3 regions of the Pseudomonas sp. microsymbiont 2 genome follow, and region 1 is predicted to be linked to each of the others. Evidence: predicted binding sites of a transcription regulator. Region 1 holds the regulator's gene; each other region holds the start of a gene.
What was found. Region 1 encodes sigma-54, which starts transcription at its own class of promoters, with help from an activator protein. Its sites were predicted from a motif close to ANTGGCATNNANNTTGCTNT; they were not measured.
Positions count from the first base shown of each region.

Region 1 (8,001 bases):
GGTCACCGCGTTGAACCCGATCATCGGCTACCTCAAGGCCGCCGAAATCGCCAAGACCGCCTACAAGCAGGGGCGGCCGATCATCGAGGTGGCGCTGGAACACACCGACCTGTCGCGTGACCAGCTCGAAGCCCTGCTGGACCCGGAAAAACTCACCGCTGGCGGCATCTGAGCCAAGGCCGCCCTGGAGGCACGTCATGCAGCACTGGAGACGCACCACGCAAACCGCCAATCGCCTGTTCGAGCAGGGTGAGCTGGTCGATGCCCGGGAACACTACCTGCAAGCGCTGGCGCTGGCCCAGGTGCTGTTCGAGCGCTGGCATGACGTCGACGAAGCGGTGGCCGCGCTGGTCATCGCCCATCACAACCTGGCTGACCTGCACCTGCGCCTGAACCAGCCGCACGAAAGCGCCGACTACCTGTGTGCCGCCCACCAGCGGCTGCTCCAGGCCAGTCAGGAACAGCGTCTGCCCCAGGCGCTGCGCGATGCCGCGTTGCGCCACAGCGGGCGCACCTACACCGAATTGCTGAGCTTCATCGCCGAATACGGCCAGTATCCGCGCACCGAACGCCTGCTCAATCGCCAGGCGCCGGCTGCCAGCGAGCTGGCTGCACAAACGGATATCACTGATCGCACACCCGCCTACGGAATCCACTGATATGCCCCATACCTTGCCTACTTTGCCTTACGCCTACGATGCGCTGGAACCGCACATCGATACCCAGACCATGGAGATCCACCACAGCAAGCACCACCAGACCTATATCAACAACCTCAACGCCGCCATCGAAGGCACCGAGTGGGCCGAATGGCCGGTGGAAAAGCTGGTGGGCGCGGTCAAGCAGCTGCCCGAGAAGCTGCAGGGCGCGGTGATCAACCAGGGCGGCGGGCACGCCAACCACACGTTGTTCTGGACCGTGATGTCGCCCAAGGGCGGTGGCCAGCCCCACGGGCAGGTGGCCAAGGCCATCGAAACGCAACTCGGCGGTTTCGAGGCGTTCAAGGAGGCCTTCACCAAGGCCGCGCTGACGCGCTTCGGCAGCGGCTGGGCCTGGCTCAGCGTGACCCCGGAGAAAAAGCTGGTGGTGGAGAGCAGCGGTAACCAGGACAGCCCACTGATGCACGGCAACACGCCGATCCTCGGCCTGGATGTGTGGGAGCACGCCTACTACCTGAAGTACCAGAACCGTCGTCCGGAATACATTGGCGCCTTCTACAGCGTGGTCGACTGGGCCGAAGTGGAACGTCGCTACCTTGAAGCCCTGAAGTGAGCCTGACCGGTATGCGCGCCGAGGTGATGTCTGTCAGCAGTGTGCGCCTGTTCCGCCTGGCGCTTGGGACCATGCTGTTGCTGGTCGGCACCGCGTTGCTGGTGGCGCGGGGCATCGCCTGGCTGGACCTGGAGCCGCGCATGTTGCGTGCCCTTGAGGGCGGCGCATTGTGCGCACTGGGGACGGCGTTGGGCGCGGTACCGGTGCTGGTGATCCGCAACATGCCGGTGGCCCTGGCCGATACCCTGTTGGGCTTCGGCGCGGGCGTGATGCTTGCGGCCACCGCGTTTTCCCTGATCATTCCCGGGCTGGGGGCGGCCCAGTCCATCGGCTTCACTCCCTGGGGAGCCGGCGCCCTGATCAGCGCGGGCTTGCTGTTCGGGGCCCTGTGCCTGTTCCTGGTCGACCTGAAGGTCTCCGGGGCTTCACCCGAGGCCCTGGTGGGCACTGCGCAGCAGCCGGTGATCGCGGCACGGATCTGGTTGTTCGTCATCGCGATCATTGCCCACAACATTCCCGAAGGCATGGCCATTGGCGTTTCCGCCGGTGGCGGCATGCCCGATGCCGACAGCCTGGCCATGGGCATCGCCCTGCAGGATGTGCCGGAAGGGCTGGTGATCGCGCTGGTGCTGGCAGGGGCGGGCATGCCGCGTTTCAAGGCGTTCCTGATCGGCGCCGCGTCCGGGCTGGTCGAGCCGTTGGCGGCGGTGGTCTGCGCCTGGCTGGTGAATGTCGCCGAGCTGCTGCTGCCGTTGGGCCTGGCCTGTGCGGCGGGGGCGATGTTGCTGGTGGTGACGCAGGAGATCATTCCCGAGTCGCGCAGCAATGGGCATCACCGTTTGGCGAGTCTGGGGCTGTGTGTCGGGTTCTGCCTGATGATGGTCATGGACACGGCGCTGTCCTGAGCTCGGCACGGCCCCTGTAGGAGCGGCCTTGCGTCGCGAAAGGGCTGCGTAGCAGCCCCAAGATTTCAACAACACTGCTGGATTGCCGGGGCTGCTGCGCAGCCCTTTCGCGACACAAGGCCGCTCCTACAGGAAGCGTGCGCAGTCGCTGGCGGCGTTACTCGCCCTCGTCGAAGAAGTTCTCGATCAACGCGACCAGCGCCTCCATGGCTTCACCGTCCTGCTCGCCCTCGGTGTGCAGATGGACTGGAGTGCCCTTGCCGGCGGCGAGCATCATCACCGCCATGATGCTCTTGCCGTCCACCAGCTTGTCAGGCGCGCGGCCAACCCGCACCGCGCACGGAAAGCGCCCCGCCACGCCGACGAACTTGGCCGCCGCCCGGGCGTGCAAGCCCAGCTTGTTGATGATGGTGATTTCGCGGGCGGGCATCGTGGGGTGGATCCTGTGGGCTAGAGGTCGCGGTGGCGAACCTGGACGTTTTTCAGGGATTGCTGGAGCAGTTGGCCAAGCCGTTCGGTGATATACACCGAGCGGTGGTGGCCACCGGTACAGCCGATGGCAATGGTGACATAAGCGCGGTTGCTGGCGGCGAAGCGCGGCAGCCACTTGAGCAGGTAGCTGGAGATGTCCTGGAACATTTCCTCGACATCCGGCTGCGCGGCCAGGTAGTCGATCACCGGTTGTTCGAGGCCGGAATGGTCACGAAGTTCCGGCTTCCAGTAGGGGTTCGGCAGGCATCGCACGTCGAACACCAGATCCGCGTCCACGGGCATGCCGCGTTTGAAGCCAAACGATTCGACCAGGAACGCCGTGCCCGGTTCGGGCTGGTTGAGCAGGCGCAGCTTGATCGAGTCGCGCAGCTGGTAGAGGTTCAGGTTGGTGGTGTCGATCTTCAGGTCGGCCAGATCGGCGATCGGCCCCAGCAGCTCGCTCTCGACCCGGATCGCTTCGGCCAGCGAGCGGCTGTCGTTGGTCAGTGGGTGACGCCGCCGGGTTTCCGAAAAGCGCTTGAGCAGGGTTTCTTCGTCAGCGTCCAGATACAGCACGTCGCACTGGATGTGCCGGGCGCGCGCCTCTTCGAGCAATTCGGGGAAGCGTGACAGGTGGCTGGGCAGGTTGCGTGCATCGATGGAGACCGCGACCTTCGGTTGCAGCAGCTCGGTGTTGACCAGGGCATTTTCCGCCAGCTGTGGCAACAAGCCGGCAGGCAGGTTGTCGATGCAGTAGTAGCCGTTGTCTTCCAGCACGTCGAGGGCGGTGCTCTTACCGGAGCCGGAGCGGCCGCTGACGATGATCAGGCGCATGTTCAGTGCTCGTTCTGTGCGTCCAGGACGACCTGGTACAGGGTCTCGCTGCTGTCGGCGGCACGCAGGCGATCACGGACCTCCTTGCGATCGAGCATGCTGGCGATCTGGCGCAGCAGTTCAAGGTGGGCATCGGTGGCGGCTTCCGGGACCAGCAGGACGAACAGCAGGTCGACCGGGGCGCCATCGATGGCATCGTAATCGATGGGGGCATCCAGGTGCAGCAGGGCGCTCACTGGCGCGGTGCAGCCCACAAGCCGGCAGTGGGGGATGGCGATGCCATTGCCAAAGCCGGTGGAGCCCAGCTTTTCCCGAGCGATGAGCGTGTCGAAGACGTCTTGCATCTCCAGCTCTGGTACTTGCTCGGCAATCAGGGTGGCGACCTTTTCCAGGGCGCGCTTCTTACTGCCACCCGGCACGTTCACGAGGGAACGGCCGGGGGTCAGGATGGTTTCAAGTCGGATCATGGATGAGGGGATCAGCGGGCGGCTGCACCTTGCAGCAGGCTTTGCTGTTTTTCCTTGTGTTTTTTCAGTTGGCGGTCGAGCTTGTCGGCCAGGGCGTCGATCGCGGCATACATGTCTTGGTGTTCGGCGTTGGCGACGACCTCGCCACCGGGAATCTGGAGTGTGGCTTCAACCTTCTGCTGCAGCTTCTCGACCTTCATGATCACCGTCGCATTGGTGATCTTGTCGAAGTGACCCTCCACGCGGGCGAGTTTTTCGAGCACGTAATCGCGCAGAGGTTGAGTGACTTCTACATGCTGTCCACTGATGTTGACTTGCATACAGCTTCTCCTTTTGTTGCCCGTGCATAAAGGGCAGGTGTTGCACCTGCCGCTGAAACGCTGTGGCACATCCGGGGGCTACATCAGTCGCTTGCGCTCGCTCGAGGGGGCGATGCCCAACGATTCGCGGTACTTGGCGACGGTGCGACGGGCTACCTGGATGCCTTGTGCCTCCAGTAAACCAGCGATCTTGCTGTCACTCAATGGCTTTTTCTGATTTTCCGCGGCCACCAGTTTCTTGATGATCGCGCGGATCGCCGTGGACGAGCATTCGCCCCCTTCGGCGGTGCTCACGTGGCTCGAGAAAAAGTATTTCAGTTCGTAGATTCCGCGAGGCGTGTGCATGTATTTCTGCGTGGTCACCCGGGAAATGGTCGATTCGTGCATGCCCACCGCCTCGGCGATATCGTGCAGGACCAGCGGCTTCATGGCCTCGTCGCCATGGTCGAGGAAGCCACGTTGATGCTCGACGATCTGCGTCGCCACCTTCATCAGGGTCTCGTTGCGGCTTTGCAGGCTCTTGATGAACCAGCGCGCCTCCTGCAACTGGTTGCGCATGAAGGTGTTGTCGGCGCTGGTGTCGGCGCGGCGTACGAAGCCGGCGTACTGCGGGTTGACGCGCAGGCGCGGAACGGCTTCCTGGTTGAGCTCGACCAGCCAGCGATCGCTGTCCTTGCGCACGATCACGTCAGGGACCACGTACTCAGGCTCGCTGGACTCGATCTGCGAGCCGGGACGCGGGTTGAGGGTCTGCACCAGCTCGATGATCTGGCGCAGCTCGTCCTCCTTGAGCTTCATGCGCCGCATCAGCTGGCTGTAGTCGCGGCTGCCGAGCAGGTCGATGAAGTCAGTGACCAGGCGCTGGGCCTCGCTCATCCAAGGCGTCGAGGCGGGCAGCTGGCGTAGCTGCAACAGCAGGCACTCGCCCAGGGAGCGGGCGCCGATGCCGGCCGGTTCGAACTGTTGGATGCGATGCAGCACGGCTTCGATTTCGTCCAGCTCGATGTCGAGCTCGGGGTCGAAGCCGGCGCAGATTTCCTCGAGCGTGTCCTCCAGGTAGCCCTGGCCGTTGATGCTGTCGATCAGGGTGACCGCGATCAGGCGGTCGGTATCGGACATCGGAGCGAGGTTGAGCTGCCACAGCAGATGGCTCTGCAGGCTTTCGCCGGCGGAGGTGCGGGTAGTGAAGTCCCACTCGTCATCGTCGTTGCTGGGCAGGCTGCTGGCGCTGGTCTGATAAATGTCTTCCCAGGCGGTATCGACTGGCAGCTCGTTGGGAATGCGTTCTGCCCACTCACCGTCTTCCAGGTTCTCGCTGGTGCTGGTGGTGGTTTCCTGGAAACTGTTGTCCTGGACTTCGGCTGCCGGCTTGCTTTCGGCGTTGTCCGCCATCGGGTCGCTGTTGTCGAAGTCGTCGCCGTCTTCCTGACGTTCGAGCATCGGATTGGATTCCAGCGCTTCCTGGATTTCCTGCTGGAGGTCCAGGGTGGAGAGCTGGAGTAGACGGATGGCCTGTTGCAACTGAGGGGTCATCGTCAGTTGCTGGCCCATTTTTAGGACGAGCGATGGTTTCATGGCAGGGGCTTAATACCTTGTTCGCCGGCGCGCATGCGCCATCCACTACACGTAGGGCGCTTGGGCGCCGAATCTAAGCAAGTTATATGCCTGAAATTGCAGCGTTTGCCTAGAGCACTGTGACAACTTAAGCCCCGATTGGGCGCATTCGCCAGTGCTCCGGGCAGGCTGGGTCAGAGCCGGAACTCGTGCCCCAGGTACACTTCCTTGACCAGCTGGTTGGCCAGGATGGTCTCGGCGTCACCTTCGGCGATCAGCTGGCCATCGTTGACGATGTAGGCGGTTTCGCAGATATCCAGGGTCTCGCGAACGTTGTGGTCGGTGATCAGCACGCCGATACCCTTGTTCTTGAGGTGGTGGATGATCTGCTTGATGTCGCCGACGGAGATCGGGTCGACACCGGCGAACGGTTCGTCCAGCAGGATGAACTTGGGCGCGGTGGCCAGGGCGCGGGCGATCTCGACACGGCGACGCTCACCGCCGGAGAGGCTCATGCCCAGGTTGTCGCGGATGTGGCTGATGTGGAACTCCTGCAGCAGGCTTTCCAGCTCCTTGCGCCGGCCTTCGCGATCGAGGTCCTTGCGGGTCTCGAGGATGGCCATGATGTTGTCGGCCACCGACAGCTTGCGGAAGATCGAGGCTTCCTGCGGCAGGTAGCCGATGCCAGCCTGGGCGCGGCCATGCATGGGCTGGTGGCTGACGTCGAGGTTGTCGATCAGCACGCGCCCCTGGTCGGCCTGGACCAGGCCGACGATCATGTAGAAACAGGTGGTCTTGCCGGCGCCGTTGGGGCCGAGCAGGCCGACGATCTGGCCGCTGTCGATGGACAGGCTGACGTCGCGCACGACTTGCCGGCCCTTGTAGCTCTTGGCCAGGTGCTGGGCTTTGAGGGTTGCCATTTACTCGGCCTTTTTCTTCGGTTGAATGACCATGTCGATGCGCTGACGTGGTGCAGTCACGTTGCCACCACGCCCGGCGGTAGCCACCTGGGACTTGGTGTTGTAGACGATCTTCTCGCCTTCGGTAGTGTTGCCTTCGTTCTCGACCTTGGCGCGGTCGGTGAGAATCACCGTGTCTTTCTGCGCTTGGTACTGAATGGTCACGGCCCAGCCTTTCATCTTGTCGGGCTTGGCGGCGCTCTGCTGCTGTTCGAAATAGGCCAGGTTGCCCACCGAGGTGACCACGTCGATATCGCCGGAGGCGGCGCGGGTCATGGTCACGGTGTTGCCTTTGATCATCATCGAACCTTGGGTGATGATCACATCGCCGGTGTAGGTGGCTACACCTTGCTTGTCGTCCAGGTGGGCGTTGTCCGCCTGGATGCGGATCGGCTGGTCACGGTCGTTCGGCAGGGCCAAGGCGCTCGCGCTTCCCAGTGCTGCGCCCAGGCTGAGCAAAAGGGGGAGGGTTTTAACGAGCCTCATACTGTCCTCTTACGTTAGAGAGCAGGTCCATCCTGCCTTCTTTCAAATACGCTTTCATTCCTTTGCCCGTAGTCGTGCCACCGGCGCCGTCGATTCTAACGGCTTGCTCGGTCTGCGCATATTGCTTCTGCGGGAACACGGTCATGCGCGAGCTGGTAATGATGGTCTCGCGCTGTTTTTCGTCGGTACGCGCCACGCGCACTTCGTCGATCAGTTCGACCTCGGTGCCGTCCGGGTTGACCTCGGCGCGCTTGCTCTGCACGTGCCACGGATACTCCGTGCCACGGTACATGTGCAGGTCGGGCGTGGTCACCAGGGTGACTTCGCTGGCCTTGAGGTGCTCGACCTTGTCGGCGGTCATCTCGTACTGCAGCTTGCCGTCGGGCAGGAACTGCAGGGTGTGGGCGTTGACGGCGTAGTAGTCGATGGCGCTGTCGTTGGTCTGGACGGTCGGCTTGTCGAGGAAGCTCTCGGGGCTGATGTTCCAGTAGCCCACCGCCGCCAGCACTGCGGCGATCACGCCAAACAGCGCAAAATTTCGAACCTTCTTGCTGAACATGGGTGGCCTTACAGGTAGTTGGCGTTGGCAGCGTCCAGGGTGCCCTGGGCCTGCATGATCAGTTCGCAGAACTCGCGGGCGGCGCCTTCGCCGCCGCGAGCCTGGGTGACGCCGTGGGCGTGCTGGCGCACGAACGGCGCGGCGTTGTGCACCGCCATGCCCAGGCCTACGCGG
Region 1 covers NZ_CM139112.1:4,719,161-4,727,161, reverse strand. Annotated here, with positions in the region: gene ACYUME_RS21360 (class II fumarate hydratase) at 1-172, shown strand, start outside; gene ACYUME_RS21355 (hypothetical protein) at 198-659, shown strand; gene ACYUME_RS21350 (superoxide dismutase) at 661-1,272, shown strand; gene ACYUME_RS21345 (ZIP family metal transporter) at 1,284-2,177, shown strand; gene ACYUME_RS21340 (HPr family phosphocarrier protein) at 2,335-2,607, opposite strand; gene rapZ (RNase adapter RapZ) at 2,628-3,482, opposite strand; gene ptsN (PTS IIA-like nitrogen regulatory protein PtsN) at 3,485-3,949, opposite strand; gene hpf (ribosome hibernation-promoting factor, HPF/YfiA family) at 3,961-4,269, opposite strand; gene ACYUME_RS21320 (RNA polymerase factor sigma-54) at 4,348-5,844, opposite strand; gene lptB (LPS export ABC transporter ATP-binding protein) at 6,018-6,743, opposite strand; gene lptA (lipopolysaccharide transport periplasmic protein LptA) at 6,744-7,268, opposite strand; gene lptC (LPS export ABC transporter periplasmic protein LptC) at 7,255-7,827, opposite strand; gene ACYUME_RS21300 (KdsC family phosphatase) at 7,836-8,001, opposite strand, start outside.

Region 2 (8,001 bases), 700 kb from region 1:
AGGGGATATCCCGGCCTGCCTGTACCAGGGTCCCCGAAAGCGGCGTTACTGCGAAGAAAAGAGGGGTTTACCCGGCCTGCCTGTACCAGGACCCCGAAACTGGAGATGTATTACCTTTTGCAGGGGGCGTGCCAGTTTTACCAAGCTCATGAATACGGGGGCTTTGATGGGGATTTGGCCGGGTTTTGAAGGGGATTTTGCCTTCGCGAGGTGCATCGGGCACAGGAACGGTGCATCGAAGGGCAGAAATGGCTGGGGCCGCTTTGCGGCCCTTTCGCGACACAAGGCCGCTCCCACAGGGAAACGCGATCGCCTGTGGGAGTAACTGTCTTCTTTGTGGAAGCTGGCTCCTTGAAGCTCAGGCTTATCGCGGTCCATGTGGGAGCGGCCTTGTGTCGCGAAAGGGCTGCGCGGCAGACTTCGCGGTCTTGCAGGTGTAGCGTCGGATCAGTGCTCCTCACCCTCTTCGTCATCCCCGCCATCGACCTTCATCCCCAGCTCCTTGATCTTGCGCGTCAGGGTATTGCGCCCCCAGCCCAGCAGCACTGCCGCGTCACGGCGGCGACCGGCGGTGTGCTTGAGCGCGGTCTCGATCATGATGCGTTCGAAACTCGGCACGGCGCTGTCGAGCAGGCTCGACTGGCCACGGGCCAGGGCCTGGTCGGCCCATTGGCGCAGGGCCTGCTCCCAGTTGGTCACCGGCGCGGCATCCTGGGGCAGGTTGAGCAGCTCCGGCGGCAGGTCGCCGATCAGCACCTCGCGGCTGGACGCCATCACGGTGATCCAGCGGCAGGTGTTCTCCAGCTGGCGCACGTTGCCCGGCCAGGGCAGGTTGCGCATGAACTCTTCGGTTTCCGGCTTGAGCAGCTTGGGCTCGACCGCCAGCTCCTGGGCGGCGCGCCCCAGGAAGTGACGGGCCAGGGCCGGGATGTCCTCGCGTCGATCCGCCAGGCGCGGGATGTGGATGCGGATCACATTGAGGCGGTGGAACAGGTCTTCGCGGAACTTGCCGGCCTGCACCAGTGATTCGAGGTTCTGGTGGGTGGCGGCGATGATGCGCACGTCCACCTTGACCGGCACATGGCCACCGACCCGGTAGAACTCGCCGTCGGCCAGCACCCGCAGCAGGCGGGTCTGGGTGTCGGCGGGCATGTCGCCGATCTCGTCGAGGAACAGCGTGCCGCCGTCGGCCTGCTCGAAACGGCCACGGCGCAGGTTGGCGGCGCCGGTGAAGGCGCCTTTTTCATGGCCGAACAGCTCGGACTCCATCAGGTCCTTGGGAATCGCCGCCATGTTCAGGGCGATGAACGGCGCCGCCGCGCGCGGGCTGTGGCGGTGCAGGGCGTGGGCCACCAGCTCCTTGCCGGTGCCGGACTCGCCGTTGATCAGCACGGTGATGTTGGAGTGACTGAGGCGGCCGATGGCGCGGAACACCTCCTGCATCGCCGGGGCTTCGCCGATGATCTCGGGGGTGCGGGCCAGGGCCTGGGGCACGTCCAGCGCCTGCTGCTCCTGGGCATGCTGGTTGGCGCGTTTGACCAACGATACCGCCTCGTCGACGTCGAACGGCTTGGGCAGGTACTCGAAGGCGCCGCCCTGGTACGAGGCCACGGCACTGTCCAGGTCGGAGTGGGCGGTCATGATGATCACCGGCAGGCGCGGGTGCTGTTCGCGGATCTGCGCCAGCAAGTCGAGGCCGCTGGCGCCCGGCATGCGGATGTCCGAGATGATCACGTCCGGTTGCTGGCGGGCAAGGCGGCCCATCACGCCGTCGGCGCTGTCGAAGCTCTGGGTGGTCATGCCTTCTTGTTGCAGGGCTTTTTCCAGGACCCAGCGGATGGAGCGATCATCATCGACGATCCAGACGGTTTCACTTCGGCTCATGGGGCGGTGGCTCCTTGTTCCAGGGGCAGGTAGATCGAGAAGGCGGTATGGCCGGGGTGGCTTTCGCACTCGATCAGGCCCTGGTGCTGGCTGATGATGTTCTGGGTAATGGCCAGGCCCAGCCCGGTGCCGTCCGGGCGGCCGCTGACCATGGGATAGAAGAGGGTGTCCTGCAGTTCCACGGGGATGCCGGGGCCGTTGTCGACGATCTCGACCCGCGCCACCAGGCGGTGGCGCACATGGCCGATGGTGAATTGACGCACGGCGCGGCTGCGCAGGCTGATACGGCCCAGGCGCAGCTCGTTCTGGCTACCGATGGCCTGCATGGCGTTGCGCACGATGTTGAGCACGGCCTGGATCATCTGTTCGCGGTCGATCAGCACGTCCGGCAGACTCGGGTCGTAGTCGCGGACCAGGGTGATGCCGCCCTGACTCTCGGCCTCGACCAGACTGCACACGCGCTCGAGCACTTCGTGGATGTTGGTCATGGCCAGCGAGGGCAACTTGTTCGAGCCGAGCATGCGGTCGACCAGGTTGCGCAGGCGGTCGGCCTCTTCGATGATCACGTTGGTGTAGTCGCGCAGGCCGTCTTCCGGCAGTTCGCGGGCCAGCAGCTGCGCCGCGCCACGAATCCCGCCCAGCGGGTTCTTGATCTCGTGGGCCAGGCCGCGCACCAGCATCTTGGTGGTTTCCTGCTTGCTCAGCTGGGCCTCTTCCTTGGTGATGCGCAGGAGCCGATCACGGGGGTGCACCTCGAGCAGCAGCAGGGTCTGGCCCTGGTGCAGGATCGGCGTCACGGCGTAGTCGACGGTGATGGTCTGGCCGGTCAGCGAGGTCAGCTGCGCTTCGCGCTTGGTGAACGGGTGCGCCTGTTCCACCGCCTGGCGCAGCGAGTTGAGCGCCTCGGTCGACTCGGTGAACAGCTCGCTGATGAACTGCCCATGGCTGCGCTGGCCGCTGACGGCCAGGAGCATCTCCGCGGCCGGGTTCATGTACTCCAGGCGCAGCTCGCCATTGAGCAGCAGCGTGGCGGTGGTCAGGTTGTCCAGGAGCAGACGGTGCTGTGCATCGCTGATGGTCATAAGGCGTCGTTGACCTCTTTTGGCACATTGGCGCTCCCGGGGCTGGCCGGGAGCGCGCACGGATGACGTGCTGGATGCAGTGAAAATGCAAGAACCAAACCAAGGCTCCGAAAAGAAGCGGAATTTGCCGATAAAGCCCTGGGTTTGCGCGAATTCGGGCCAGAAAGCCCTGGTTTATCGATTCTTGTGAACCAAATTGGGGTGCATGATGGGGCGCGCTGCTTCAACATGCACCAATATGGAGCATAGGGCGATCAGGGCGTTTTGCACAGCTGGCCGCTGGCGCGGACCAGGGCAAGATGGCGGCCAGGATCGTCCGTGCGCTGCTGCAGGGCATCGGCGAGGCGCTCACTGCACGCAGTGGATGGTGCCTGGTCGAAGCGGGCGAGGGCGGCGAGCAGTTGGCCTTGCAGGCGGTCCAGTTCGGGGCGTACGTCGCTGCCCAGGTCGCGCCGGGGAAGGTTGGGCGCCTGCCGCGCGAGGTGCCAGGTATCCAGCAGGTGATACTGGAGCAGTTTGTTCGCCTCCATCTGGTCGGCGAAGAAGGCTTCGGCCCTAGCGGGTGCCAGGTGATGGGCGGGAGCGGCCTGGCGCACGCTGGCCAGCACCTGGGCTTCGCGCGCGCTGGCCTGCACCGGCTGGCGCTGGTCCCACTTGTGCAGGGCGACTGCTTCGGCAAGGTCCAGGCGCTGCTCGAGGGTGTCGAGCAGCTGCTCGAGTGCCGGATCGGGCGATGTTGGGGAGGCACAGCCGGACAAGGCCAGGCTGCAAGTCAGACAAGGGCGGTACGCATGGCGATCTCCTGGATTGAATGGAGACCTGAGTCTCAGCAAACGAGCGAAGTCGGCCATAGGTTTAGTCCGATTCTGCGAGCGTGAAAATGAAAACGGCCTCCCGAGGGAGGCCGTTTCACAGCGATGCCGGTGACGCCAAGGCGTCGCCTACATCACACGCTGTAGTACAGGTCGTATTCCAGCGGGTGAACGAAGGTGCGGACCTTGATCTCTTCTTCGGACTTCAGCTCGATGTAGGCATCGATGAAGTCGTCGGAGAACACGCCGCCCTTGGTCAGGAACGCACGGCCCTTGTCCAGCTCTTCCAGGGCTTCCTTCAGGCTGCCGCAAACCTGTGGAATCTCTTTCGCCTCTTCAGGCGGCAGGTCGTACAGGTTCTTGTCGGCGGCATCGCCTGGGTGGATCTTGTTCTGGATACCGTCCAGGCCAGCCATCAGCAGGGCGGCGAAGCACAGGTACGGGTTGGCGGCCGGGTCCGGGAAGCGCGCTTCGATACGGCGGGCTTTCGGGCTGGACACGTACGGGATACGGATCGAGGCGGAACGGTTGCGGGCCGAGTAGGCCAGCATGACCGGGGCTTCGAAGCCAGGCACCAGACGCTTGTAGGAGTTGGTGGCCGGGTTGGTGAAGCCGTTCAGGGCCTTGCCGTGCTTGATGATGCCGCCGATGAAGTACAGGGCGGTGTCGGACAGGCCGGCATAGCCTTCGCCGGAGAAGGTGTTCTTGCCGTCCTTGGAGATCGACATGTGCACGTGCATGCCCGAGCCGTTGTCGCCGTACAGCGGCTTCGGCATGAAGGTAGCGGTCTTGCCGTAGGCGTCGGCCACGTTGTGCACGCAGTACTTCAGGGTCTGGACTTCGTCAGCCTTGGTCACCAGGGTGTTGAAGCGCACGCCGATCTCGTTCTGGCCGGCGGTGGCCACTTCGTGGTGGTGAACTTCGACGACCAGGCCCATCTCTTCCATGGCGTTGCACATGGCAGTACGGATTTCGTGGTCGTGGTCGCACGGCGGAACCGGGAAGTAGCCGCCCTTGACGGCTGGACGGTGGCCCTTGTTGCCGCCGTCGACGTCCTGGTCGGTCATCCACGAGCCTTGCTCGGAGTAGATCTTGAACATCGAGCCGGAGATGTCCGACTTGAACTTGACCTGGTCGAAGATGAAGAACTCTGGCTCCGGGCCCACCAGCACGGTGTCGCCGATGCCGGTGGACTTCAGGAACTCTTCGGCGCGCTTGGCGATCGCGCGCGGGTCGCGGTCGTAGCCTTGCATGGTGGACGGCTCGATCACGTCGCAGACCAGGATCAGGGTCGGCTCTTCGGTGAACGGGTCCAGCACGGCGGAGGAATCGTCCGGCAGCAGGATCATGTCGGAGGCTTCGATGCCTTTCCAGCCTTCGATCGACGAGCCGTCGAACATCTTGCCGGCTTCGAAGAAGTCCTCATCCAGCGCATCGCGAGCCGGCATGGTGACGTGGTGCTGCTTGCCCTTGGTGTCCGTGAAACGCAGATCAATCCACTTGACGTCATGATCTTTGATGAGTTGAACCGACTTCGACATGTTGTCCTCCGGATGGTCTAGGGCGCGGTGGGCCGCTGCCCTGGAAAAAGGGTGTTGCCGGGCGCGGATAGTCGGCCAAGCTTACCTGCCTCACAAGGGAGCAAATTGCATGCCAGTGCCCGAAAATGGCGAGGTCGGGATAAAAGGGGGCGTTGGCAGGCATTTGCGAGGTGGCGGGGTGGAAAGAATGCACCGTTAAAAGGCGCTTTTTGAATGCATGGCACTATTTTGGTGCGCCACTGAGGCGTTGTGCTTCTTTCGGGGGCCCTTTCGCGGGCAAGCCCGCTCCCACAGGATCTCCACTGGCTTCGATGATTGTGCGATCCCTGGGAGGCGGGCTTGCCCGCGAAAGGGCCGGTACAGGCGCTGCACAAGCCCCTGGCGCATTCATTGCAAAGCTTCTGATCAAAAGTTGCTCAAACCTTGAGCGATTTCCGCTATAATTCGCGCCCCCTATTTTTGGCAGGCCCTGCGCGCGCTGTTAAACCAATGAAACTTATCGTCAAAGTCTTCCCGGAAATCACCATCAAGAGCCGGCCGGTGCGCAAGCGCTTCATCCGCCAGCTCGGCAAGAACATCCGCAACGTGCTCAAGGACCTCGATCCTGAGCTCGCGGTCGATGGTGTCTGGGACAATCTCGAGGTGGTCACCCGCGTCGAGGACGAAAAGGTCCAGCGCGAGATGATCGAGCGCCTCACCTGCACCCCGGGTATCACCCACTTCCTGCAGGTCGAGGAATACCCGCTGGGCGACTTCGACGACATCGTCGCCAAGTGCAAGCACCACTTCGGCCACCTGCTGGCCGGCAAGCACTTCGCCGTGCGCTGCAAGCGCGGCGGCCACCACGACTTCACCTCGATGGACGTCGACCGCTACGTCGGCAGTCAGTTGCGCCAGCAGTGCGGCGCCGCCGGCATCGAGCTGAAGAAGCCCGAAGTGCTGGTGCGCATCGAGATCCGCGACCAGCGCCTGTACGTGATCCACAACCAGCACAACGGCATCGGCGGCTACCCGCTGGGCGCCCTGGAGCAGACCCTGGTGCTGATGTCCGGTGGCTTCGACTCCACCGTGGCCGCCTACCAGATGATGCGCCGCGGCCTGATGACGCACTTCTGCTTCTTCAACCTCGGTGGCCGTGCCCACGAGCTGGGCGTGATGGAAGTCGCCCACTACCTGTGGAAAAAGTACGGCAGCAGCCAGCGCGTGCTGTTCATCAGCGTGCCGTTCGAGGAAGTGGTCGGCGAAATTCTCAACAAGGTCGACAACAGCTACATGGGCGTGACCCTCAAGCGCATGATGCTGCGCGGTGCCGCACACATGGCCGACCGCCTGCAGATCGACGCGCTGGTCACCGGCGAGGCGATCTCGCAAGTGTCCAGCCAGACCCTGCCGAACCTGTCGATCATCGATTCGGCCACCGACAAGCTGGTGCTGCGCCCGCTGCTTGCCAGCCACAAGCAGGACATCATCGACCAGGCCACCGAAATCGGCACCGCCGACTTCGCCAAGCACATGCCCGAGTACTGCGGCGTGATCTCGGTGAACCCGACCACCCATGCCAAGCGTCATCGCATGGAGCACGAAGAGAAGCAGTTCGACATGGCGGTGCTGGAGCGCGCCCTGGAGCGCGCCAAGTTCATCTCCATCGACCATGTGATCGACGAGCTGGGCAAGGATGTCGAAATCGAAGAGGTGGCCGAGGCCCTGCCGGGCCAGATCGTCATCGATATCCGCCACCCCGACGCCCAGGAAGATGAACCCCTGGTGATCGAGGGCATCGAAGTCCAGGCCCTGCCGTTCTACGCGATCAACAGCAAGTTCAAGCACCTGGATGCCAACCGCCAGTACCTGCTGTATTGCGACAAGGGTGTGATGAGCCGTCTGCACGCACACCACCTGCTCAGTGAGGGACATGCCAATGTGCGTGTTTATCGTCCGACATAAGACGCCAGGGCTGTATGGCGGCAGCATCCGCCATCGCCCTCCCGACCACCGGGCCCGCTGAGCCGCAAACCGTACACATTGGCCGCCTACACTGGCGGCAACCGAATCCTCTGATCGAGATACAGTTGTGATCGAAAATCTGCGTAACATCGCCATCATCGCCCACGTTGACCATGGTAAAACCACCCTGGTCGACAAACTCCTGCGCCAGTCCGGCACCCTGGAGCGTAACGAGCTCAACGACGAGCGCGTCATGGACTCCAACGACCAGGAAAAAGAGCGCGGCATTACCATTCTGGCGAAAAACACCGCCATCAACTGGAACGGCTACCACATCAACATCGTCGACACCCCCGGCCACGCCGACTTCGGTGGCGAGGTCGAGCGTGTAATGTCGATGGTCGACTCGGTGCTGCTGCTGGTCGACGCCCAGGACGGCCCGATGCCGCAAACCCGCTTCGTGACCAAGAAGGCCTTCGAAGCCGGCCTGAAGCCGATCGTCGTGATCAACAAGGTCGACCGTCCGGGCGCGCGTCCTGACTGGGTTCTGGACCAGATCTTCGACCTGTTCGACAACCTCGGCGCCACCGACGAACAGCTGGACTTCAAAGTCGTCTACGCCTCGGCCCTGAACGGCATCGCCGGTCTGGACCACACCGCCATGGGCGAAGACATGACCGCGCTGTACCAGTCGATCGTCGACAACGTACCGGCACCGGACGTCGACCGTGACGGTTC
Region 2 covers NZ_CM139112.1:5,423,675-5,431,675, reverse strand. Annotated here, with positions in the region: gene ntrC (nitrogen regulation protein NR(I)) at 448-1,884, opposite strand; gene glnL (nitrogen regulation protein NR(II)) at 1,881-2,966, opposite strand; gene ACYUME_RS24375 (chorismate mutase) at 3,221-3,724, opposite strand; gene glnA (glutamate--ammonia ligase) at 3,913-5,319, opposite strand; gene thiI (tRNA uracil 4-sulfurtransferase ThiI) at 5,809-7,263, shown strand; gene typA (translational GTPase TypA) at 7,391-8,001, shown strand, end outside.
Region 2: glnA (glutamate--ammonia ligase) is a predicted target of sigma-54. The motif match lies at 5,417-5,436, and genes of this name have one in related genera.

Region 3 (8,001 bases), 2.6 Mb from region 1:
GCCGATGTCCTTGCTCTGCGCCTCGGCGCATTCGCGGGTGCAGCCGGACACCGCGAACTTGAGCTTGTGCGGCGCGCGCAGGCCCTTGTAGCGGTCCTCCAGGCGCAAGGCCATGGCCACGCTGTCCTGCACGCCGTAGCGGCACCAGGTACTGCCCACGCAGGACTTCACCGTGCGCGTGGACTTGCCGTAGGCATGCCCGGTCTCGAAGCCGGCGTCGATCAGCTCGCCCCAGATCAACGGCAACTCATGCAGTTGGGCGCCGAACAGATCGATGCGCTGGCCGCCGGTGATCTTGGTGTAGAGGTCGTATTTCTTCGCCACCTGGCCGATCACGATCAGCTTGTCCGGCGTGATTTCTCCACCCGGGATGCGCGGCACCACCGAGTAGGTACCGTTCTTCTGCATGTTGGCCATGAAGGTGTCATTGGTGTCCTGCAGCGGCACCAGGGCCGGGTCCATGATCGGCTGGTTCCAGCATGAGGCGAGGATCGAGCCTATCGTCGGCTTGCAGATATCACAGCCCACGTGCCCCTTGCCGTGACGTTCGAGCAGTTCGCCGAAAGAGCGGATGCCTTCGACCCGCACCAGCCCGTACAGCTCCTGGCGGGTGTAGGCGAAGTGTTCGCACAGGCTCTTGTCGACGGTCACGCCACGGGCGCCGAGTTCGTGCTCGACGACCTGCTTGAGCAGCGCCGCGCAACCGCCACAGCCGCTGGCGGCCTTGGTGCAGGCTTTCACCGCCGCCAGGTCGCCACAGCCGCCGTCGATGGCCGCGCACACCGCGCCCTTGCTGATGTTGTGGCATGAGCAGATGGTCGCGCCGGCGGGCAGAGCGTCGGCGCCCAGGGCCGGCACGCCGCTACCTTGTGGCAGGATCAGCGCGGCCGGGTCGTCCGGCAGCTTGATGCCGTTCTGCGCGTACTGCAGCAAGGTGTCGTAGTAGCTGTTGTCGCCCACCAGCACGGCGCCGAGCACCCGCTTGCCGCTGGCGTCCACCACCAGTCGACGATAGGCCGCGTTGGCCTCGTCGATGAAGCGGTAGCTGCGTGCCCCTGGAGTGGCGCCGTGGGCATCGCCGATGGAGCCGACATCCACGCCCAGCAGCTTGAGCTTGGTCGACATGTCCGCGCCGGTGAATGCGCCCGCCGACTCGCCCGCCAACAGCGCCGCGAGGTTGCGCGCCATGGCGTAGCCCGGGGCGACCAGGCCGAACACGCTGCCGTTCCACGAGGCGCACTCGCCGATGGCGAAGATATGCGGGTCGCTGGTTCTGCAATGATCATCGATCACCACGCCACCCCGGGCGGCGATCTCCAGGCCGCAGGCGCGCCCCAGGGCGTCCTGGGGCCGGATGCCGGCGGAGAACACGATCAGGTCGGTCTCCAGGTGCTCGCCGCCGTCGAAGTTCATGCGATAGCGGTACTGCTCGCCCGCGCTGATCGACTGAGTGGCGCGGGACAGGTGCACGCCCACGCCCAGCGCCTCGATCCGCGCCTTGAGCGCGGCGCCGCCCTCGCCGTCCAGTTGCACTGGCATCAGCCGTGGCGCGAACTCCACCACATGCGCCTCCAGCCCCAGGGACTTGAGCGCGTTGGCCGCCTCCAGGCCCAGCAGGCCGCCACCCACCACGACACCCCGGCGCGCGCCGCTGGCGGCGGCGCGGATCGCATCGAGGTCGTCGAGCGTGCGATAGACCAGGCGGGCATTGCCGCTGGAGCCTTCGATGGGCGGCACGAACGGGTAGGAACCGCAGGCCAGGACCAACTGATCGTAGCCGTAGCGGCCTTCGGCGGTGACCACCTCGCGGCGTTCCCGGTCGATGTCCAGCACCGCCTCGCCCAGGTGCAGATGCACGCCACCCTGGTCGTAGTAGTCAGGCCCGCACAGGGCCAGGGTCTCGGCACAGCTGCCGGTGAAGTACTCCGACAGGTGGACCCGGTCGTAGGCACGCTGGCGCTCTTCGCCGAACACATGCAGCTCGAAGCGCGCCAGGGCGCCGCGCTCGATCAGTTGGGCGGCGCAGTGGTGGCCGACCATGCCATTGCCGACGATGACCAGTCGTGCGCGTTGTGCCTCGTTCGCTGTTGCCTGCATAGCCGATCCTCATCGCTCACGGAAAACGAAAAAGGCGCCTGGAGCGTGTGCTCCAGGCGCCTTTGCCTGTACTCATCGGGGTGCGGCCCCTGATCGATCGCCGTTGATCGGTGGGGCTGTTGTGTTGCAGTCGAAGCAGGGAGCGTGCCAAAAGCATCTTGTGGCGCTGCCTGTACCGGCCTCTTCGCGGGCAAGCCCGCTCCCACAGGGGCCTCACAAGCCTTGTGGGAGCGGGCTTGCCCGCGAAGAGGCCAGCACAAGCGCAACACCCCCTATCTGAAACGCACAATCAAGGTGCGCCCCTCACCAACCCAGGGCACTCAGTACACGTCACGCCGATAGCGCTTGTCCCGCCCCAGCGCCTCGACATAGGCAGCCGCCGCCTCGTCGCTCATGCCACCCTGCTCGGCCACCAGCCGACGCAACGCCGCGTCCACGTCCCTGGCCATGCGCTGGGCATCGCCGCAGACATACACGTACGCTCCCGCTTCCAGCCAGCGCCACAGTTCGGCGCCCTGCTCCCGCATGCGCTGTTGCACGTAGACCTTGTCGGCCTGGTCACGGGAGAACGCCGTGCTCAGGCGCAGATGCCCGCTGGCCTCCCAGGCCTGCAGCTGCTCGCGGTAATAGAAGTCGCACGCCGCCTGCTGTTCGCCGAAGAACAGCCAGTTGCCGCCGACGGCCCGACGCTGCTCGCGCTCCTCGAGAAAGGCCCGGAACGGCGCGATTCCAGTACCAGGACCGATCATGATGATCGGCGTGCGATCATCCTCGGGCAGGCGAAAATGCTTCGACGGTTGCGGCAGGATCGCCACCTCCAGGTCATCCGCGCGATCGGCGAGAAAGCTCGAACAGACGCCCTTGCGTTCGCCATGACGCACCGTGGCAACGGTCAGGTGCACCTGACCGGGATGCGCCCTGGGGCTGGAGCTGATCGAATACAGGCGTGGCTGCAAGGGTTTGAGCAGCGCCAGCCAGCGCTCCAGCGGCAAGCGCTGGGGAAACTCGCGCAGCACGTCCGCCAGCTGGCGCCCCGATGTCCAGGCCTTGAGCTCGCCCTGGCGCTCGGGCACCAGCAGTTCACCCAAGGCGCCCGCCTGCTGGCTGAACGCTTCGAGTTGTCGCACGGTGACCCGGGCGATCTCCAGATGGCGTTCCAGTGCCTGCGACAGCGGCATGGGCGCGTGCCCGTCGAGCTGAACCTGGGTCTGGCCGTCGAGCTGCATCAGCGCCAGCAGTTCGTCGACCAGCGCCGGGCAATTGCGCGGCCAGACCCGCAGCGCATCGCCGGGCTGGTAGTCCAGACCGCTGCCGGCAAGGTCGAACACCAGTTGCCGGGTCTCCTTCGTCGAGCCGGGGTTGTTGAGCAGGCGATTTTCCAGCAAGCGCGCAGGCCAGGGACGCTGTGCGGCAACGGGAACATCGAGGGCGCCAGCGTCAGACGCCTTGCTGCCCAGCGCCGGCAGCAAGGCGTCGAGCCACGCGGCGAACGGCGCGTCGAAATCAGGCTCGCAGTCGACCCGCGCCAGCAGGCGTCGCCCGCCGAGCTCCGCCAGGCGCTGGTCGAGCTTGCGTCCGAAGCCGCAGAACTGAGCGTAGCTCGAATCGCCCAGGGCCAGCACCGCGTAGGGCCAGGCGACAGCGTTCGTCTGCCCTTGCAAGGCCTGCCAGAACGCCGCGCCACAGTCCGGGGCATCGCCGTCGCCGAAGGTGCTGGCGATCAGCAACACGCTGGCGGCATCCTGCAATTGCGCCGGGCTTACCGCCTCCAGGCAGCTGAGTTCGACCGCCAGGCCCGCCTCGCGCAGGCGTTGCGCGCAGCGTTCGGCCAACGCCTCGCCATTGCCGGTCTGCGAAGCCCACAGCACGCGATGACGCGGCACCACGGCGGCAGGCTCGGACGCCGCACGGGCGAACAGACCGGCCAACAGGCCATCGACGAACAGCCGCCGCTCGGGCGCCAGCGGCGCGCAGACCGGCAGGCTCGGCACCCCTTCGCCGCGCGCCTGACCGAGGCCGAGCAGATACCCCTGCAGATAATGGCGCTCCTGTTCCGTCAGCACCGGTGTCGGCAGCGCTTGCAGGCCAAGCAGGCGGGACAGCGTGGCGGTCGGCACGGCGGCGGACTCCTCGGGCATGGCATGGTTGAGGTCGAGGGCGTCGATGCGCGGTCCGGCGACCCGCTCCAGCGCCACGGCACAGTGCTTGAAAGCCGGCTGCAGCGAAGTCGGATCGACCGCGTCACAAGTCACCGCGTTGATCGCCAGGTGCTCGCCATACAGGTCGTTCCAATGAAACGGCGCAAAGCAGCCGCCCGGCAGCACTCGCTCGCTGAGGCGCGCCGGCAGCAGCGCCTGGCCTCGGCGCGAGCGGATGGATACCTGGTCGCGATCGGCGATGCCCAGGCGCCGGGCATCGGCAGGATTGATCTCGACGAAAGGGCCGGGTTCGAGCTTGTTCAGGCTCGCCACCTTGCCGGTCTTGGTCAGGGTGTGCCAGTGGTGTTGCACACGCCCGGTGTTGAGCACGAACGGGAACGCCTGGTCGGGCAGCTCGGTCGGCGGCAGCCAGGGCCGGGCAAGGAACCGCGCCTTGCCGCTGGCGGTGGGGAAGACCAGTGTCGACGGGCTGCCGTCGGTGACATAGCGCAGTGGGCTGCGGTCATTCCCGCGCCCGGGCGCGCACGGCCACTGCCATGGCCCCTGGCGCAGCTCGGCATAGCCGATGCCGCGCAGGTCATAGCCGCTGGCGGGGTTGTGAAAGCGCCGGATCTCGTCGTACACCGCTTCGGCATCGGCGTAGTCGAAGGCCTCGGCATAGCCCATGGCGCAGGCGATACGGGCGATGATGCGCCAGTCCTCCAGACTCTCGCCGGGAGGCGCGACGGCTCGCGGCATCAGGGTGAGGTTGCGCTCGCTGTTGATCATCACGCCCTCGCCCTCGGCCCACAGTGCGGCGGGCAGGAGAATGTCGGCGTAGCGATTGGTCTCGCTGTCCAGGAACGCATCCTGGCTGATCACCAGTTGCGCCTGGCGCAGGCCGTCGATCACCTGCTGACGGTTGGCGACGCTGGCCACGGGGTTGCTGCAGATGATCCAGCAGGCCTTCACCTCGCCGCGCTTGAGCTGCTCGAACAAGGCCACGGTGCCTTCGCCGCCCTCGCTGCGCAGCGTGCCTGCTGGCAGTCGCCACTGCTGTTCGACGAAGGCACGGTCGGCCTCGACCAGGGCCGAGCGCTGCCCCGGCAGGCCCGGCCCCATGTAGCCCATCTCGCGCCCACCCATGGCGTTGGGCTGGCCGGTGAGCGAGAACGGCCCACTGCCGGGGCGGCAGATGGCGCCGGTGGCCAGGTGCAGGTTGCACAGGGCGTTGCTGTGCCAGGTACCGTGGATGCTTTGGTTCAGGCCCATGGTCCAGCAGCTCATCCACTCGCCGGCGCCGCCGATCAGGCGCGCGGCCTCGCGGATATCGGCCTCGGCCAGGCCGGTGATGGCCGCGACCCGTTCGGGATGGTAGTCGTCGAGAAAGGCCGGCAGCGTCTCCCAGTCTTCGGTATGGCGGGCGATGAAATCGCTGTCGATATCGCCGTTGGCGTGCAGCAGGTGCAGCAGGCCGTTGAGCAGCGCCAGGTCGGTGCCCGGACGCACCTGCAAGAACAGGTCGGCCTTGTCGGCGGTGGCCGTGCGCCGGGGATCGACGACGATCAGCTTCGCCCCGGCCTTGAGCCGATCGAGCAGGCGCAGGAACAGGATCGGGTGACAGTCGGCCATGTTCGCGCCGATCACCAGGAACACCTCGGCGCGCTCGAAATCCTGATAGCTGCCCGGCGGCCCGTCGGCGCCCAGCGACTGCTTGTAGCCGCTGCTGGCACTGGCCATGCACAGGCGCGAGTTGGACTCGATATGACGGGTGCGGATAAAGCCCTTGGCCAGCTTGTTCGCCAGGTACTGGGCCTCCAGCGACATCTGCCCGGACACGTACAAAGCCACGGCATCGGCGCCATGCTCATCGATGATCGTGCGCAGGCGCCCGGCCGTCTCGACGATGGCCGCATCCATACCACTGCGCACCGGCTCCTGACTGCGCTGGCGGCGCACGAACGCCTGAACCATACGTCCATTGCCCAGCGGCAGGTGGGCGGTCTGGCCTTTGCTGCACAGGCGCCCGAAATTGCTCGGGTGCTGCTTGTCGCCGCTGACCTTGACCACCTTGCCGTCGCTCACGCTCATGACGATCCCGCATCCGACCCCGCAATACGGACAGACACTGCGCACCTCGCTGCCGCTCATCGACGTACTCCTGCTGCTGGAACGACGAAGGCGCCGGCCACCCCGGCCTGCAAGCGGCAAGCGGGGCGACACGGCGCCTTCGTCGTGACGAGAATGGCCATCGACGTTGATGGCCTGGATGTCTCTGAATCAGCAAATCCCGGGCCAGCTCATCGCGGCCCCCAGGTTCGGCAGCGCGCTGGCGAACCTGGGGGCCTGTTCCATGACAATTCGTGCACCGAGACAGGGATTCGCGCACCAGCGGGTGGCACATCAAGGCCCAAAACCATATGATTCGAATACATTTCGTATACGGATGATATTCCCATGGGCATCGTCAAGATCTCCGACGACCTCCACGAAGACCTGCGCGTGGCCAGCGCCGCCCTGTCGCGCTCGATCAACGCCCAGGCCGAACACTGGATCCGCCTCGGCATGCTCGCCGAGCTGCACCCGCAAGCCACCTACCAGGACCTGCTGCGCCAGTTGCTGCGCCAGGAGCAGGCCAACCTCAAGGAACTGCTGCAATGAGCAAGGTCATCCTCAAGGACGCCGCGCAACTCGAGCTGATGCGTCGCGCCGGCCAGCTGCTGGCCCGGGTATTCGCCGACCTCGATGGTTTCGTCCGCCCAGGGGTGACGACCATGCAGATCAACGATCGCGCCGAGGCGTTCATCGTCGAAACCCTCAAGGCCAGGCCGGCGAGCAAGGGGCAGTACGGTTTTCCCTACGCGCTCAACACCTCGGTGGACCATGTGGTCTGTCACGGCATGCCCAAGGTCGACGAGGTGCTGCGCGAAGGATCGATCGTCAACGTCGACATCACCCTGGAACAAGGCGGCTACATCGCCGATTCATCGAAGATGTACAGCCTCGGGCGGATCAGCGATGACGCCCGGCGGCTGGTCGATACCACCTACGCCGCCCTGTGGAAGGGCATCGAGCAGGTCCGCCCGGGGGCCACGCTCGGCGATATCGGCCATGCCATCCAGAGCCATGCCGAGGCCGCCGGCTACAGCGTCGTGCGAGAGTATTGCGGGCATGGCATCGGCATGCAGATGCATGAAGCGCCGGAAGTCCTGCACTACGGGCAGCCAGGCACCGGCATGAAACTGCAGCCGGGGATGGTGTTTACCATCGAACCCATGATCAACCAAGGAGGGCGAGGGACGCGTAGCCTGCGTGATGGCTGGACGGTGATCACCCGTGATCACGCGCTGTCGGCGCAGTGGGAGCATACGGTGGCAGTGACTGAGACGGGGTATGAAGTGTTGACGTTACGGCGGGAGGAAGGGGCTGGGGGGTCGGGTCTGGGTCTGGAGTTATTGTTTTGAGTTTTTTATTCACATTCGAAGGCGATGGCGACATTTAGTCACCTTTCCGCCTTTACGGCGGCCTACTTTTCTCGTGGGAAAAGTAGGCAAAACCGTTCCGCTCCATTCATCCGGCCCCTACGCTTCGCTTCGGGGTTCCCTCGCTCCGGCCTTGCTCCCGGGAGGACCGCGCTGAACGGCCCATCCTGGGCCGCAGCGCTTGACGGGCATCCATGCCCGTCACCTCCCTCCGCAAGTCCTGCGCTCGGCCTACTGAAGTCGCAATTTGTGGCGCCTGGACTATCGCGCGCTTAGAAGCAAGA
Region 3 covers NZ_CM139112.1:1,488,932-1,496,932, reverse strand. Annotated here, with positions in the region: gene nirB (nitrite reductase large subunit NirB) at 1-2,097, opposite strand, end outside; gene ACYUME_RS06785 (molybdopterin-dependent oxidoreductase) at 2,418-6,386, opposite strand; gene ACYUME_RS06780 (ParD-like family protein) at 6,693-6,896, shown strand; gene map (type I methionyl aminopeptidase) at 6,893-7,699, shown strand.
Region 3: nirB (nitrite reductase large subunit NirB) is a predicted target of sigma-54. The motif match lies at 2,230-2,249, and genes of this name have one in related genera.